DNA from 2 places in the Massilia sp. MP_M2 genome. Region 1 is predicted to be linked to the other one. Evidence: predicted binding sites of a transcription regulator. Region 1 holds the regulator's gene; the other holds the start of a gene.
What was found. Region 1 encodes FNR, which switches genes on or off when oxygen is low (the NO sensors DNR and NnrR bind a similar motif). Its sites were predicted from a motif close to TTGATNNNNATCAA; they were not measured.
Positions count from the first base shown of each region.

Region 2: the regulator FNR is predicted to act here: its motif matches at 1,608-1,621, upstream of RCH14_RS08895 (OmpW family outer membrane protein).

Region 1 is NZ_JBCHJF010000007.1:179,788-183,194, forward strand. It holds gene RCH14_RS16155 (AMP-binding protein) at 1-223, opposite strand, end outside; gene RCH14_RS16160 (hypothetical protein) at 383-655, shown strand; gene RCH14_RS16165 (SPFH domain-containing protein) at 757-1,650, shown strand; gene RCH14_RS16170 (hypothetical protein) at 1,663-1,857, shown strand; gene fnr (fumarate/nitrate reduction transcriptional regulator Fnr) at 1,901-2,662, shown strand; gene RCH14_RS16180 (PBP1A family penicillin-binding protein) at 2,824-3,407, shown strand, end outside.
Region 2 is NZ_JBCHJF010000003.1:258,562-261,968, reverse strand. It holds gene RCH14_RS08910 (F0F1 ATP synthase subunit epsilon) at 1-193, shown strand, start outside; gene RCH14_RS08905 (CoA-binding protein) at 496-924, shown strand; gene RCH14_RS08900 (glutathione peroxidase) at 992-1,585, shown strand; gene RCH14_RS08895 (OmpW family outer membrane protein) at 1,700-2,302, shown strand; gene pabB (aminodeoxychorismate synthase component I) at 2,290-3,407, opposite strand, start outside.

The DNA of each region.
Region 1 (3,407 bases):
GGGCGGCCATGTCGGCGAACGTGATCTTGTGCTCGGCGCCGTCTTCATCGACGACCCAGAGCGCAATACGGTGGTTATCCCGGGCCTGGTGGTCGAAGAAGTCGAGCGCCCAGTTGAAGGTGGACAGCTGCGGCGGCTGGTAGTCGCGATAGGCGGTGTCGTAGTCGAGCCGGTGCTGCTGGAGGAAGTCGCGCGCCTGCACAAAGCGCTGGTTGGGCGTCATGGTGGTCTCCTGTTCAGGTTGCAGGGGCAGGCTGCGCGGCGGCGCGCCTGCTGTCGTGCTGCGACGCCCATCATGCCACCAAATGCGCGCCGCTTGCCAATTCGCGATGGCGGCCCGTTTCGAGAGTAGAATTCGGCTCCAACAAACTAAAGGCACGTGATGAAAAAGACTGACATGGCAAAAGGCGACGCCAAAAAAATTCAAGGCCAGATGGCTGCCCGGGGCGCTGTCATCGGCGCGCCCGCCAAGGATGCGGCGCCGGATCGCCGCGAACAGCGCGAACGTGACCGCGCGCTGGGACTGGTGCCGTTCGCCGTCAAACTCAACAGCGATCTGGTGGCGCAGCTGCAAACGCTGAGCAAAGAGCGCGACAGCGAGCTCAATGCGCTGGTGGCCCAGCTGCTGCAAAAGGGCCTGGCCGACCAAGCCTGATCCGCCGTATCGGGGCGTTCACCAAATCGCTTGACAATACTTTCTGGCAATCCTAAAGTGATATCACTTTGATGTCACAGCCACCCAGAAGAGGTCCAAGCATGAACGCATCGCACACCCGCCGTGAAAAGGCGTTTTCGTCCGCGAATGGCTACCTGGCCGCTTGCGCCGGCATCGTTTTCCTGCTGGGTGCGGCGTACCTGTTCAAGACCGGGGTCGAGACGCCCGACGGCTTGTTTCTGCTGGGCGCAGTCGCGCTGGGACTGGCCGGTCTGCTGTGCCTGACCGGCCTGTTCATGCTGCAGCCGAACGAGAGCGCGATCCTGACCCTGTTCGGCAAGTACATCGGCACCGACCGCAGCGAAGGTCTGCGCTGGGCCTTCCCGTTGTACGTCAAACGGCGCCTGTCGCTGCGCGCCCGCAACTTCACTGCCCCCACGCTGAAGGTCAACGACAAGCGCGGCAACCCGGTGGAAATCAGCGCGGCCGTCGTCTGGCGCGTGCGCGACACTGCGCAGGCCGTGTTCGAAGTCGACGATTTCGAGCGCTACGTGTCGATCCAGGCCGAAGCGGCGCTGCGACACCTGGCCTCGCAATACGCCTACGACGAAGGCGAGGATCTGCCGCAAGGCGAAACCACGCTGCGCGCCGGCATGGACGTCGTTGCCGACGCCCTCAAGACCGAGCTGCAGGCGCGCTTTGAAGCGGCCGGCGTCGAGGTGCTCGACGCCAAGCTGACCCACCTGGCCTACGCCGCCGAGATCGCCCAGGTCATGCTGCGGCGCCAGCAGGCCGAAGCCATCATCAGCGCCCGCAGCAAGATCGTGCATGGCGCCGTGAGCATGGTCGAAGCGGCCCTCAAAGGCTTGTCGGAGCGCGGCATCGTCGAGCTGGACGACGAGCGCAAGGCGGCGATGGTCAGCAATCTGCTCGTGGTACTGTGCTCCGACAAGGAAACGCAACCGATCATCAACACGGGCACGCTGTACAACTAGCGGCCGACCAGTATGGCAAGTCCAGGAAAAAAAGCGTTCGCGCTACGGATCGACCCGGCGCTGTGGGATGAACTGCAGCGTCTGGCCGCGCGCGACCTGCGCAGCGTGAACGCGGAGATCGAATTCCTGCTGCGCGAAGGCCTGGCCCGGCGCGGCATGAAACCGGCCGCGCCAAAAAGCCACAGCGATACTGACGGGGAAAGCTGACAGCAGGACTATAATCGGGGTTGAACCTCTGCCGGCCTATCCGATGATCCCCGCCCCACCCGCCCCGTCTGCACCGCTCGTCAACATCCAGGCGCTCAAGTCCTGCGCCGCGTGCAGCATGCACCAGCTGTGTCTTCCGATGGGCCTGGAAGACGCCGATATCGTCCGCCTCGACCAGATCATCGGCCGGCGCCGGCGGCTGGCGCGCGACGAGCGCCTGTACGGGGTGGGCGAGCCGTTTCGCAATCTGTATGCGGTGCGCTTCGGCCACTTCAAGACCTTCCAGGTCAACGCCGCCGGCGAAGCCCAGATCACCGGCTTCCAGATGGCCGGCGAATTGCTGGGCATGGACGCGATCAGCGGCACCCACCATTGCGACGCCGTCGCGCTCGAAGACAGTGAAGTGTGCGAGATCCCGTTCGTGCGGCTCGAAGAACTGTTCGGCGAAGTGCCGGCGCTGCTGCGCCATTTTCACCGCATCATGAGCCAGGAAATCACGCGCGAGCAGAACGTCATGCTCTTGCTCGGCAATATGCGCGCCGAGCAGCGCTTCGCCGTCTTCCTCGTCAACCTGTCGGCGCGCTACGCGGCGCGCGGTTATTCAAGCACCCAGTTCCAGCTGCGCATGTCGCGCGAAGACATCGGCAACTACCTGGGCCTGACCATCGAGAGCATCAGCCGGCTGCTGTCGCGCTTCAAGAAACAGGGTTGGCTCGGGGTCGACAAGCGCGAGCTGACGCTGCTCGATCCGGCCAAGCTCAAGGCGCTGGCGGCGGGGACGGATGTGTGCAGTCCGATGGCGTAATGCGGGCGATCGCAGCAGGTAGCGCCCGGCGCACCCTGGTGGCGCAAGCAGCAGTACCCGGTTTCAAAGCCAGCAGGCGCAGCCAGGCGGACGTAAGATCGGCATCGAATCGTCGTGACAATTCGTCGACGATGCCCTGACTACCTACCTGACCAGTTGCCATGATCCCTGCCCGCCCGTTTCTGCCCTCCCTGTTGTCTGCGCCGTTGTTTGCGCTGTTTTTCGCTGCCCCGCTTCCGGTGGCGGCATCGATCCTGCCGGACGTGCCGGACATCAGCGCCGTCACCGACTACCGCCCGAAGATTCCGCTGCGCGTCTACAGCGCCGACCAGGTGCTGATCGGCGAATTCGGCGCCGAGCGGCGCGACTTTGTGCAGATCGCGAAGGTGCCCGCGCTGATGAAGACCGCCGTGCTGGCCATCGAAGACACGCGCTTCTACGAGCATGGTGGCATCGACTGGATCCGCGCCCTGGGCGCGGCCAAGGCCAATATCACCGACTTCGGCAGCCAGGGCGCGTCGACCATCACGATGCAGGTGGCGCGCAACTTCTTTCTGTCGCGCGACAAGACCCTGCCGCGCAAGCTCACTGAAATCGCGCTGGCCTACAAGATCGAAAAGGCGCTGACCAAGGACCAGATTCTCGAGGTCTACCTGAACCAGATCTATCTGGGCCAGCGTTCCTACGGCTTTTCCAGCGCGGCGCGCACCTACTTCGGCAAATCGCTGAACGAACTGACGCTGGC
Region 2 (3,407 bases), on a different contig from region 1:
GACCGTGCTGGCCGACACCGCGATCCGCGGCGCCGACCTGGACGAAGCGAAGGCAACGTCCGCGAAGAAGCAGGCTGAAGACCTGATGCTGAATCAGGAGTCGAAGATCGACTACGCAAAAGCCCAGGCCGAAATGGCCGCAGCGATTGCGCAGTTGGCGGCAATTCAGCGTCTGCGTTCGAAAGGCCGTTGAGCTTGGTACAAGCTCGGCAACAAAAAAGGCAGCCTGCGGGCTGCCTTTTTTTTCGTCTGCGTCCTGCGTCACCGCTCCACCCATTCAATGTTGTGACTGGCGTAGCGTGGGCGGGTTTCCCGCCCACGCGTTCAACCGACCTTGGTATGCCAAGGAGCGGCATTGGTTTGAACGCGTGGACGGCGTAGCCGTCCACCCTACGTCGGTGTACGTGACAGCCGCGAGCCGTTATGGCCACGGTGCCAGGGTAGATAAGGCAAACCTGCTAAGCTGATCGCCATCCCAACGACCGGCCTGCCACCATGCGCACCATCGCCCAGATCCTCGAAAAAAGCACCACCATCGCCATCGTCGGCCTGTCGAACAGGCCGGACCGGGCCAGCCACGAAGTGGGCGCCTACCTGCAGGGGCACGGCTACCGCATCCTGCCAGTAAACCCGAGCTATGCCGGCGCGACGATCCTCGGCGAGCCTGTCTTCGCCACGCTGCAGGATGCTGCCGCGTCGCTCGCAGATAGCGGCCAGCGCATCGACATCGTCGATTGCTTTCGCAAGTCGGAAGACATCGGCCCGATCGCGCGCGATGCGATCGCGGTGGGGGCAGGGTGCCTGTGGATGCAGCTCGAGATCGAGAACCAGGTTGCCGCCGATCTGGCGCGCGCCGCCGGCCTGGATGTGGTGATGAACCACTGCCTCAAGATCGAGCATCGCAGCCTGCAGCCAAGCGTCTGAAAAGCGGCGCGCAGTGCTGCTGCCCGCGCTACAATCGCTGCTACCTCCACCTCGTCAATACCACGCCATGATCAAGACCATTGCCCTGCTGCTCGCCGCCACCGCCGCCGTCAGCGTCATCCCGCCCGCGAGTGCGCAGGCCGCGCCTGCTGCCTCAGCGCCGGCATTGAGCAAGAACCCGGCCGCCTGCCCGGCAGTGCTCAAGCACAGCTTCAAGCGCCTGCAGGATGAAGCGCCGCAAGACCTCTGCCAGTACAGCGGCAAGGTGGTGCTGGTGGTGAACACGGCCAGCTACTGCGGCTTTACCAAGCAGTACGAAGGCCTGGAAAAGATCTACGCCAAGTATGGCAGCCGTGGCCTGGTGATCCTGGGCTTCCCGTCGAACGACTTCGGCCAGCAGGAACCGGGCAACGCGAAAGAGATCGCGGACCTCTGCTACAACACCTACGGCGTGAAGTTCCCGATGTTCGCCAAGACCTCGGTCAAGGGACCGGATGCCAACCCGCTGCACGCGCAGCTGATCAAGGCAACCGGCAAGGAACCGAAGTGGAACTTCACCAAGTACCTGATCGGGCGCGACGGTAAAGTGCTCGAGTATTTCCCGAGCAAGGTCACGCCGGAAGACCCGCAACTGGTCGGTATGATCGAGAAAGCGCTTTAACCTTACTGGTAACATGGTCATTTTGATGTGGATCAACGTTTTTTGGGGTCCACATCAATAAGCTTACTTTCGTGGCAGTAATTTAAAAACGAAAGGTAAGAACAAATGACAACGATGTTGAAATCGGTCGTAGTAGCCGTGATTGCCGTGGCGTCCGCGCAGGCGCTGGCCCAGGAATCGCCATGGCTGGTGCGTGCACGCGCCGTCCAGATGGAGCCAGACAACAAATCGAGCCCGGTTGGCGGTGTGGGCGCAGCGGACACGATCAAGGTCAGCAACAAGACCATCCCCGAGCTGGACATCAGCTACTTCTTCACGCCAAACTTCGCGGCGGAACTGATCCTGACCTATCCGCAGAGGCACAATGTGATGCTGGCCGGCACCCGGATCGGCAGCTTCAAGCACCTGCCGCCCACGCTCAGCGCGCAATATCATTTTGCACCTGGCGCCACGTTCAATCCGTACCTGGGCGTGGGCGTGAACTACACGCGCATCTCGAGCGTCAAGCTGCTCAATGGCGCGGCTGACCTGGAAAACGACAGCGTCGGCCTGTCGCTGCAGGCTGGCGTCGATTTTCGCCTGGACCAGCATTGGTCGATCAACGCCGACATCAAGCGCATCAACATCCGCAGCGAAGTGATCGTCGGCGGCGCCAATATCAGCCACCTGAAAGTCGATCCGATGCTGTTTGGCCTGGGCGTCGGTTACCGCTTCTGAACAAGCACCGCGCGCAGCGGCCCGCGCAGCGCGTTGCAGACGACGATGTCGTCGGCCGCTTCGAGCATCGCGCGCGTGACCACGCCTTCGCGCGCATGCCATGCGGGCGCTGCCAGCAGCACGCCCCGCATCACACCCGGCAGCACGCCACAGCTTAAGGGCGGCGTGATCCATGCGTCACCCACGCGCACGAACACATTGCTGCGCCCACCTTCCGTCAATTCACCGCGCTCGTTGAAGAACAGCGCATCGAACGCGCCGCGCGCTTCGGCCGCCTGCCAGGCCGCGTCGTAGCGGCTGCGCCGGCTCGTCTTGTGACGCAGGAAGACGTCGCTGCTGGCCGTCGGGTCGTCGGCCAGCACCACCATGACCGGCTCTTGCAGCGGCGCCAGCACGCCGGACGTGATCGTCAGCGCGCCGGCCGCATCGACGGCCAGCCGCATGCGGTAGACATCGTCGGTCGGCAGCGCTGCGCAGGCGGTGTCCAGGGCAGAATGCGCGGCACCCCGGTCGAACGGGACACCGAAATAGCGGCACGAAGCGCACAAGCGCTCGAGGTGCTGTTCGACGTGCCGGCAACCATGGTCGCGCGAGGCGCGCAGCGTTTCAAACAGCGTGACGTCGTTGGCCAGCCCGGTCAGGAAGCCTGCTTTCAACTGGCACTCCGCGAATTCGTCATGCGCTTCGCTGTCGTGGACGATCCCGGCGCCCACGCCCAGTTCGCCGCGTCGTACGCCGTTTTCTGGCGCTGCCAGCGCCAGCGTGCGGATCGGCACCGACAGGCAAAAGTCGCCGAACGTGCGGCCTGTTGGCGCCGGATCGAACCAGCCGATCGCGCCGGTGTAGACGCCGCGCGCATCGGGTTCGAGCTCGTGGATGATCTCCATCGCGCGGCGCTTGGGCGCGCCCGTGATCGAGCCGCACGGATACAGCGCGTCAAACACATCCACCAGCGCCGCATCGGCCTTCAGGCGCGCCTGCACCGTGGACGTCATCTGCAGCACGGCGCCATAACGCTGCACGTCGAACAGCACGGGGGTCTGCACGCTACCGGTGACGGCCACGCGGCCCAGGTCATTGCGTAGCAGGTCGACGATCATCAGGT